One region of the Mesorhizobium sp. NZP2234 genome, then DNA from elsewhere that is predicted to be linked to it. Evidence: predicted binding sites of a transcription regulator. Region 1 holds the regulator's gene; each other region holds the start of a gene.

Region 1 (2,203 bases):
CCTGGCTCGCGCAAGGATGGTTGTGGAGATGCCGCTGTTCCTGGAATCGATCGGGAAAGGCGGCAGGGAATGGGAGGACGCGGTTGTCACCGCTCACTACCGCCTCTCCCGCTGCAAGACCGCGGTCGACGACCCCTCTGACGACGCGGTCGACCAATGGGACGAGAGCCACGAGGCCTTTCACGCGGCATTGCTGAGTGCCGCGACGTCCAACTGGCTGTTGCGCTTCCGCTCGACAATCGCCGATCAGTTGCGGCGGCATCATCGTTTTCTCGGACTGGCGCCGACATTGCGGGCGGCGGCCGGCCTCAAGCATGGCTATGGCGAGGCAATGGACGCCCTGCGCGAGGCGATCGCGATCGAGCATCACACCGCGATCATGGAAGCGGCCCTCGATCGCGATGTCGAGCGGGCGAAAGCGCTGATGACGGCGCATATCGGCTACACGCTGCATGTCTACGTTCACAGCGAGGACAGCGGCGCGAACAATTATACCGCACGCGCCGGCAGCCTGAAGGCAATTTCGGGATGACTTCAGCGTTCTTGCTCTTGAGGCATGATCGTTGGCGTTTTGATTTCGTTTCGTTCCGCCAGGAATGGATCGACCAGCGACGCAAATCCAGCCTCTGGACGCCGTTGAGAAACCGATGCCAAGGTCCATCAAGAGGTAGGCCACAGGCGATTAACCAAAATGATTTCAATGCCCGCGTTGGCGGCGAAGGCGGTCGATCGCTGCGCACTGCCGGCGGCGGATAATTTCAGATGTCTTAACAAGTTCACTAAACTTTAAACAGTTGCGGAACACAACTGGAACAGATAGTGTTTGTTCTGGGTTTGTTTTTCGATTCCGATTCACACCCTTCGTTCAATGCCTGGGGGGCGCCATGCTGACGCGCAAGCAACATGAACTTCTGATGTTCATTCATGAACGGCTGAAGGAAAGCGGTATCCCACCCTCCTTTGACGAGATGAAGGAAGCGCTCGATCTCGCCTCCAAGTCAGGGATCCATCGCCTGATCACGGCGCTCGAGGAACGCGGCTTCATCCGCCGGCTGCCCAACCGGGCGCGGGCATTGGAAGTGCTGCGGCTGCCGGATTCGATCGCGCCAGGCCTCAACGCGGCAAAGAAATTCTCGCCTAGCGTCATTCAAGGCAGTCTTGGTCAGGGCGGCGTTGGCCGCCAGATCAAGCCGGCGCCGTCACGCTTGCCCTTTGCCGGGAATGACGACGACGCGGTCGCCGCCGTGTCGATCCCGGTGATGGGCCGTATCGCCGCCGGTGTGCCGATCGATGCCATCCAGCATCAGACGCATTCGATCTCGGTGCCGCCGGACATGATCATGGGTGGCGAACACTATGCGCTGGAGGTCAAGGGCGATTCGATGATCGAGGCCGGCATCTTCGATGGCGACACGGTCATTATCCGCAACGCCGATACGGCGAGCCCGGGCGAGATCGTCGTGGCGCTGGTAGACGAGGAGGAAGCGACCTTGAAGCGATTCCGCCGCAAGGGCGCTTCGATTGCCCTTGAAGCCGCCAACCCGGCCTACGAGACGCGAATTTTCGGGCCGGACAGGGTCAAGGTGCAAGGCAAGCTGGTCGGGCTGATCAGGCGCTACTGAGCAGGAGCGGCCGGCGTTTCGGGTTTTTGATAGGGCGGCAGTCCCCTCGCCTCGCGCGAAAACTTTCGTTGCGCGTGCCAGGGTCGATACGGTCCGTCCACGGCGAAGCTGATGATTGGCGGACTGGTCGCCGATTGGCGGTCGAAGAAGACGGCGGCACTGCCCTTGCGTGCAAGTTGCCGTTTGGTGACGACGAGAACCAGCGGGTTGTGGCAGGCATCGTAGCCCGTCGCGTCATTGACAACGATCAGGTCGGCGAAGCCGCAGGCCTTCCAGGTAGCCTTGCGGTCTTCGACATGCGCGATGATCGCGCCAGACGGATGCCGGGCGAGACAGATGCCCTCCGTGCAATAAAACGGCGCCCCTGGCGGCAGATTGACGGCATCGGCAATATCGAATTGTCCCTCTGCCTTGTTGAACATCTCCGGTGCGACAATTGTTTCGGAGACCAGCGCGCGTTTCCAATTGTCGACGGTGAATTCGTTCGGGCGAGCCCGGCTGACCGCGAGTTCGCCACCGCCGATCGGCACCGCGACCAGGCGCGCGTCTTCCGAGATCAGCACATCCGGCGTGCGCGTATC
Region 2 (2,203 bases), 3.2 Mb from region 1:
ACTGGAAGCGCAGCGGCGCGGCCACCAATTGTTCCACTATACGCCCGACCGGATGTCGCTGCGCGACGGCAAGGTGTTTGCCCGCATCGAGGAGATGCAGGTGCGCGACGAGAAGGGCAATCACTACGCGCTGGGCGAAAAAGTGCGCACCGATCTCTCCGAAATGGACGTCATCCTGCTGCGCCAGGATCCGCCCTTCGACATGAACTACATCACGACCACGCATATCCTCGAGCGCATCCACCCGAAGACGCTGGTCGTCAACGACCCGGCCTGGGTGCGCAACAGCCCGGAAAAGATCTTCGTCACCGAGTTTGCCGACCTGATGCCGGACACGCTGATCACCAAGGATCCGCTGGAGGTCGCCGCCTTCCGCAAGGAGTTCGGCGACATCATCGTCAAGCCGCTCTACGGCAATGGCGGCGCCGGCATCTTCCATCTGCTGGAGGCCGACCGCAACCTCGCCTCGCTGCTCGAGATGTTCGGCCAGCTGTTCCGCGAGCCTTATATCGTGCAGCGCTACCTGAAGGAGGTGCGCAAGGGCGACAAGCGCATCATACTGATAGACGGCGAGCCTGTCGGTGCCATCAACCGGGTTCCGGCCGAGCACGATTCCCGCTCCAACATGCATGTCGGCGGACGCGCCGAGAAAACCGAACTGACGGAACGCGAGCGCGAGATATGCGCCCGCATCGGGCCGTCGCTCCGGGAACGCGGCTTCATCCTGGTCGGCATCGACGTCATCGGCGACTACATGACCGAGATCAACGTGACGTCGCCGACCGGCGTGCGCGAGGTGCGGCGTTTCGGCGGCGCCGACATTGCCAGCCTGTTCTGGGATGCGGTCGAGGACAAGCGGAAGTAAGCGTTTTCACTTTGTCTTAACCATGTTCCGCTTTTGCAACCGAGCGCAATTCGGTTGCAACCCCAGCGATTGCCTGTTCCCGTAATGTTCTTGATTTGACCGGAAAACTGTGATTGTCTCGCCAAGGGCCATTCCTGGCCTGATCGCAGGGGCTGGGGCCAGCCCGCATCCGGGGTGGGAAAATGGTGGCGCGGGTTCGCACGGTCGCTTTCCAGGGCATCGAGGCCGTGCCGGTCGACGTGCAGGTGATGATCGCGCCCGGCAAGGTCGGCATGCAGATCGTCGGCCTGCCCGACAAGGCGGTGGCCGAAAGCCGCGAGCGGGTGCAGGCCGCGCTTCATGCGTCGGGCCTGTCGATGCCTTCGAAGAAGGTGACGGTCAACCTGGCGCCCGCCGACCTGCCCAAGGAAGGCAGCCACTATGATCTGCCGATCGCGCTTGGCCTGATGGCAGCCCTTGGCGCCATTCCGGGCGACATGCTGGCCGGCTATGTCGTGCTCGGCGAACTCTCGCTCGACGGCACGATTGCCGCCGTCGCCGGTGCCTTGCCGGCGGCGATCGGCGCCAATGCCGAAGGCAAGGGCCTGATCTGCCCGTTCGCCTGCGGGCCGGAAGCGGCGTGGGCCGGCAAGGACTTCGACATTTTGGCGCCGCGCAGCCTGATCGCCATCGCCAACCATTTCCGTGGCACGCAGGTGCTGTCGCGCCCCGAGGCCGGCATCCACGCCCCGGCGCGCGACCTGCCCGACCTCGCCGACATCAAGGGCCAGGAGACAGCCAAGCGGGCGCTGGAAGTGGCGGCCGCTGGCGGCCACAATCTCTTGATGGTCGGCCCTCCAGGCTCGGGCAAATCGATGCTGGCGCAGCGGCTGCCGTCGATCCTGCCGCCGCTGGCGCCGAAGGAATTGCTGGAAGTCTCGATGATCGCCTCGGTGGCGGGCGAGCTCGGCGAAGGCAAGCTGACCGACCGGCGGCCGTTCCGCGCCCCACATCACTCGGCCTCGATGGCGGCGATGGTCGGCGGCGGATTGCGCGCGCGGCCGGGCGAAGTGTCGCTGGCGCATCACGGCGTGCTGTTCCTCGACGAGTTCCCCGAATTCACGCCGCAGACCCTCGATGCGCTGCGCCAGCCGCTGGAGACCGGCGACTGCATGATCGCGCGCGCCAACCACCGCGTCACCTATCCGGCGCGCATCCAGCTGGTGGCGGCGATGAACCCGTGCCGCTGCGGCATGGCCGGCGAGCCGGGCTATCGCTGCCTGCGCGGCGAGCGCTGCCGTACCGACTACCAGGCGCGCATTTCCGGTCCGCTGCTCGACCGCATCGATCTCAGGATCG
Region 3 (2,203 bases), 450 kb from region 1:
TCTGGCGTCATCTCTAATCTCCAACCGGTGTGCGTTGCATCCATCAAGACGCGCGGCGGCACTCCGGTACTATGAATTTGCCGGTCTCATGCCACTTCCTGCACATCGGGCACAAGGGCCAGCGCTTCCATGAAGGCGGCCGCGGTGAAATCGGGAACGGCGTCGGCGCTCTCGATGGCCAGGGTTGCCGCGGCGACGCCTTCCCGCAACGCCGCCCGCAAGGGTATGCCGCGCAGCAAGGCGGCGACCGTTGCCCCCGCCAGCGCATCTCCCGCGCCGGTGACGTCCACAACTTTCCTCGGGGCGGGCGGCATGATGGCGAACATGCCGTCGCGATCGAAACCCAGCACCGGGCCGCCGCCCGCCGTTACCACCGCGCTGGCGAGGCCGGCGCGCTTCAACCCGTCAACGATGCCGCGCTGGGAAGCCGCGCCGTCCAGGCCTGCCAGCGCGAGGGCCTCGCGCTGGTTCATGAAGACGACGGCCAGATTGCCGAGCACCGGCTTCAGGCGCACGATCTTGGCCGGCGAAATGGCAATGGCGAATACGGGCTTGCCGGCGGCAAGCGAAACCAGTCGCTCCAGTGCCGCCGACGGCAGATTGGCGTCACACAGGATGGCGTCGGCGGCCGCGATCGCCTCCCGCACCTTGGATCGGCGGATCTGCTTGGGAAACGCCAGGTCGTACAGCGCCATGTCGGCAAAGCCGACGATCAACTCGCCTTCGCGATCGATCAACGCGGTATAGCTTGGTGTCGTGCGGTCAAGGAACACCGCTGACAGATCTGCAATCCCTGCCTTCGCTATGGCGCGTGAAACGGTGTCGCCCGCCGCATCGCCGCCGCGCATCGAAAGCAGCGAAGCGGAGACGCCGCGCAACACTGTGTTGCGCAGCGCGTTGAAGACGCCGCCGCCGACATCCTCGCGCATCGTGCCGGGGTTGGACGCGGCCGGCACGTAGAGGCCGGACACCTGGCCGCGCCGGTCGATGTGGGCCCCTCCCACGGCCAGTATCTTTGCGGATTTCACCATGGCGGCGATAGGACCTTTGTTGTTGCAGCCGCACAAGCGCTAGGCTGCGCGACAGAGCTTCGCATGCAAGGCAGCGATTCGGCAGGCCGGGACAACGGCGCCGGCTGGCCCGATGGGAGGCGGGTTGCTGCTCGCGTTTCTGGTACGAAAAAAGAACAAATCAGGATATCGTTTATTTTTCAAACGGTTGTTGCCTCTTGTCAAATGAGAACAAAAAAGGTACAAAATGCCAGGGATTACGGATTGTCCGGCCTTCATTGACGACCAAGGGGTGATGTATCATGGCTCAGAATTCTTTGCGGCTTGTAGAGGATAAGGCAGTGGACAAATCAAAGGCTCTGGATGCGGCGCTGTCGCAAATCGAGCGGGCTTTCGGCAAGGGCTCGATCATGCGGCTCGGCGCCAACGAGCAGGTCGTCGAGATCGAAACGGTGCCGACCGGTTCGCTCGGCCTCGACATCGCCCTCGGGGTTGGTGGCCTGCCGCGCGGCCGCATTATCGAGATCTACGGGCCGGAAAGCTCGGGCAAGACGACGCTGGCGCTGCATACGGTGGCCGAAGCCCAGAAGAAGGGCGGCATCTGCGCCTTCGTCGATGCCGAGCATGCGCTCGATCCGGTCTATGCCCGCAAGCTCGGTGTCGATCTTGAAAACCTGCTGATCTCGCAGCCCGACACGGGCGAACAGGCGCTGGAGATCTGCGACACGCTGGTGCGTTCCGGCGCCATCGACGTGCTGGTGGTCGATTCGGTCGCGGCGTTGACGCCGCGCGCGGAAATCGAGGGCGAGATGGGCGATTCGCTGCCCGGCCTGCAGGCCCGCCTGATGAGCCAGGCGCTGCGCAAGCTGACCGCCTCGATCTCGCGCTCCAACACCATGGTCATCTTCATCAACCAGATCCGCATGAAGATCGGCGTCATGTTCGGTTCGCCCGAAACCACGACCGGCGGCAACGCGCTGAAATTCTATGCATCGGTGCGCCTCGACATCCGCCGCATCGGCTCGGTCAAGGATCGCGACGAGGTCGTCGGCAACCAGACCCGCGTCAAGGTGGTCAAGAACAAGCTGGCGCCGCCCTTCAAGGTGGTCGAATTCGACATCATGTATGGCGAGGGCGTATCCAAGACCGGCGAACTCGTCGATCTCGGCGTCAAGGCCGGCGTTGTCGAGAAG
Region 4 (2,203 bases), 1.2 Mb from region 1:
CCCTCCATGGCCTCGTAGCTGGCGATGTCATCGGCATTGTACTTTTCGGCGGCACCGTTGTGGTCTCCCTGCTTGAGGAGCTCGGTGAAATCCTTGGCAATTTCCGCGATGGTCATTTTGTGTTCCTCCTGTTCAGACGCACTCGAAGTAAGGAAGTGCTTGCCGGCCCGCCACCCTTGCCCCCATGACAGCTGACAAGCCGTGTCAGGACGATGGATATAGCGCGGCCGTGTGACGAGATTTGCTGCGGCGGCTTACATACCCGCAAGGGAATCGTCCTGACCGGTCAATTGCCAGATCGCCGGACATTCGTATTCGCCCTGATAGCTGCGGATCAGCGCAAAGCTGCGCACCGTCCAGAATATCGGCTCAACAATCTGTTCCCGCACTTTCGGCATGCCTCTTCTGTCACGAAGCAGCGTGACATGTGGCTCCAAAGAACTCGTGACGAACGGCTGCAGCGGGCTGTCGTCGATCACAGCGGAGAGCTTTCGCCAGAAGGCTTGCAGGGCCAGCGAATGGTCGCTGCTGCGAAGCACCAGCGCTCCGCCGCCGAAGGCCGACAGGCAGTCGAAGTAAACTTCGAATGGCGCAGCCTGTATTAGCAAGCCGACATGGCGGGCGATCTCCACCACACGCTCCTGTTTGCCGTCGCCAAGGCCCATCAGGGTTATGTGTATTTGATCGGTTGGCGTCAGCCATCCTCGCAACCCCAGTTCCCGATTGTAGCGCTCTGCCCTGCGCCGCAGCATCACGTTGACTGGGGCTTCGACCAGAAACGCGTAGAACAGATGTGGCTCCCGGATTGGACTCGGTTCCTCAAATGGGAAAGAGGTCTGACCGTTCTTTGCGAATGCAGGTTGCCTACTCATGACGGAACTCGTCGGCAAATTGAATCCAGTCGAGAAATATAGAACATAAAGTGAACAAATCAAGTTGAAACGAAACAGGCGCCGATGCTCTCCGCATCAGCGCCTGCAACTTCAAGATTGAGGGAGCCCTGTCAGGCAGGGCTCTCGAAGTCACCGTCGCCGATGATGCCCTTGATCTCGAAGAAGCCATGGATCGCACAACCTGCATATCCGCCCCCGAACGTGCCCGGTCCGATAGTCGATCGAGACCTGCTTCGCCCCCGCAGTTGTGTGCAGACCTTGCGAGGTGGTCAGCCTAGCCCGGCAGCACAGGGCAGTTGGCGCCACGACGCAGGCTGATATGCGCCACATCACCGACGCTGAATTGAAACCCCTCTGCCTTGCGCGGCGCATCGATCACGACCGGCAACCCTTGCCCGAGTTCGGCATGCAGGCGTAGCGTACGACCGTGAAATACGATGCTGTTGACACGTGCCGGCGCCGTGCCGGGCGCGGCCTCGGTCGTCGCCAGCAGATCCTCCGGACGCACGCCGATGGTGCGCATGTCGCCTTCGCCGGGGGACTGGCCGGTTTCGGAAATGGCCTCCAGCGGCAAGGTGCCGGCAGTGAAACGCAGGCGATCGCCATCGCGGCCGACAAAACGCGATTGCAGGAGATTCATGGTGCCGATGAAGCTCGCCACGAACTTTGTTGCGGGCCGATCATAGAGGGTTGCCGGCGGTGCGATCTGCTCGATGCGGCCCCTGTTCATGACGACGATGCGGTCGGAGATCGACAGCGCCTCGGTCTGGTCGTGGGTGACCATCACGAAGGTGGTGCCAAGCCGCGACTGCAGCCGCTTCAACTCGACTTGCATCTGTTCGCGCAGATGCGCGTCCAGCGCCGACAGCGGCTCGTCGAGCAAGAGCACGCGCGGCTCGCAGACGATGGCGCGGGCGAGCGCGACGCGCTGGCGCTGGCCGCCCGAAAGTTCCAGGACGCGAGCGCGAAGCTTGTCGGCGAGACCCACCATCTCCAGGGCTTCGCCGACGCGCTTAGCCTGCTCGGCGCCGGACAGTTTTCGCAAGGACAGGCCGAAGCCGACATTCTCGGCGACGTCCATGTGCGGAAACAGCGCGTAGTCCTGGAACACGGTGTTGACCGGCCGGTCGAAAGGCCGAAGGGCCGTGATGTCACGGCCCTCGAGCAAGACCTTGCCGCTCGACGGACTTTCGAAGCCGGCAATGACACGCAGGCTGGTGGTCTTGCCGCAGCCCGACGGCCCGAGCAGCGTGATGAATTCGCCGCTGACAATGTCGAGATCGACAGCATCGAGCCCGACGATGCCACCG

What was found. Region 1 encodes LexA, which represses DNA repair genes until DNA is damaged. Its sites were predicted from a motif close to TGTTCNNNNTGTGTTCNG; they were not measured.
Region 2: the regulator LexA is predicted to act here: its motif matches at 940-957, upstream of EB230_RS04055 (YifB family Mg chelatase-like AAA ATPase).
Region 3: the regulator LexA is predicted to act here: its motif matches at 1,238-1,255, upstream of recA (recombinase RecA).
Region 4: the regulator LexA is predicted to act here: its motif matches at 912-929, upstream of EB230_RS26290 (2'-5' RNA ligase family protein).

What each region holds. Positions count from the first base shown of each region.
Region 1 covers NZ_CP033364.1:4,085,726-4,087,928, reverse strand. Annotated here, with positions in the region: gene EB230_RS20135 (GntR family transcriptional regulator) at 1-532, shown strand, start outside; gene lexA (transcriptional repressor LexA) at 885-1,622, shown strand; gene EB230_RS20125 (ComEC/Rec2 family competence protein) at 1,616-2,203, opposite strand, start outside.
Region 2 covers NZ_CP033364.1:862,697-864,899, forward strand. Annotated here, with positions in the region: gene gshB (glutathione synthase) at 1-865, shown strand, start outside; gene EB230_RS04055 (YifB family Mg chelatase-like AAA ATPase) at 1,048-2,203, shown strand, end outside.
Region 3 covers NZ_CP033364.1:4,535,451-4,537,653, reverse strand. Annotated here, with positions in the region: gene EB230_RS22475 (pseudouridine-5'-phosphate glycosidase) at 1-11, opposite strand, end outside; gene EB230_RS22470 (carbohydrate kinase family protein) at 87-1,031, opposite strand; gene recA (recombinase RecA) at 1,313-2,203, shown strand, end outside.
Region 4 covers NZ_CP033364.1:5,315,992-5,318,194, forward strand. Annotated here, with positions in the region: gene EB230_RS26285 (SnoaL-like domain-containing protein) at 1-116, opposite strand, end outside; gene EB230_RS26290 (2'-5' RNA ligase family protein) at 255-872, opposite strand; gene EB230_RS26295 (ABC transporter ATP-binding protein) at 1,168-2,203, opposite strand, start outside.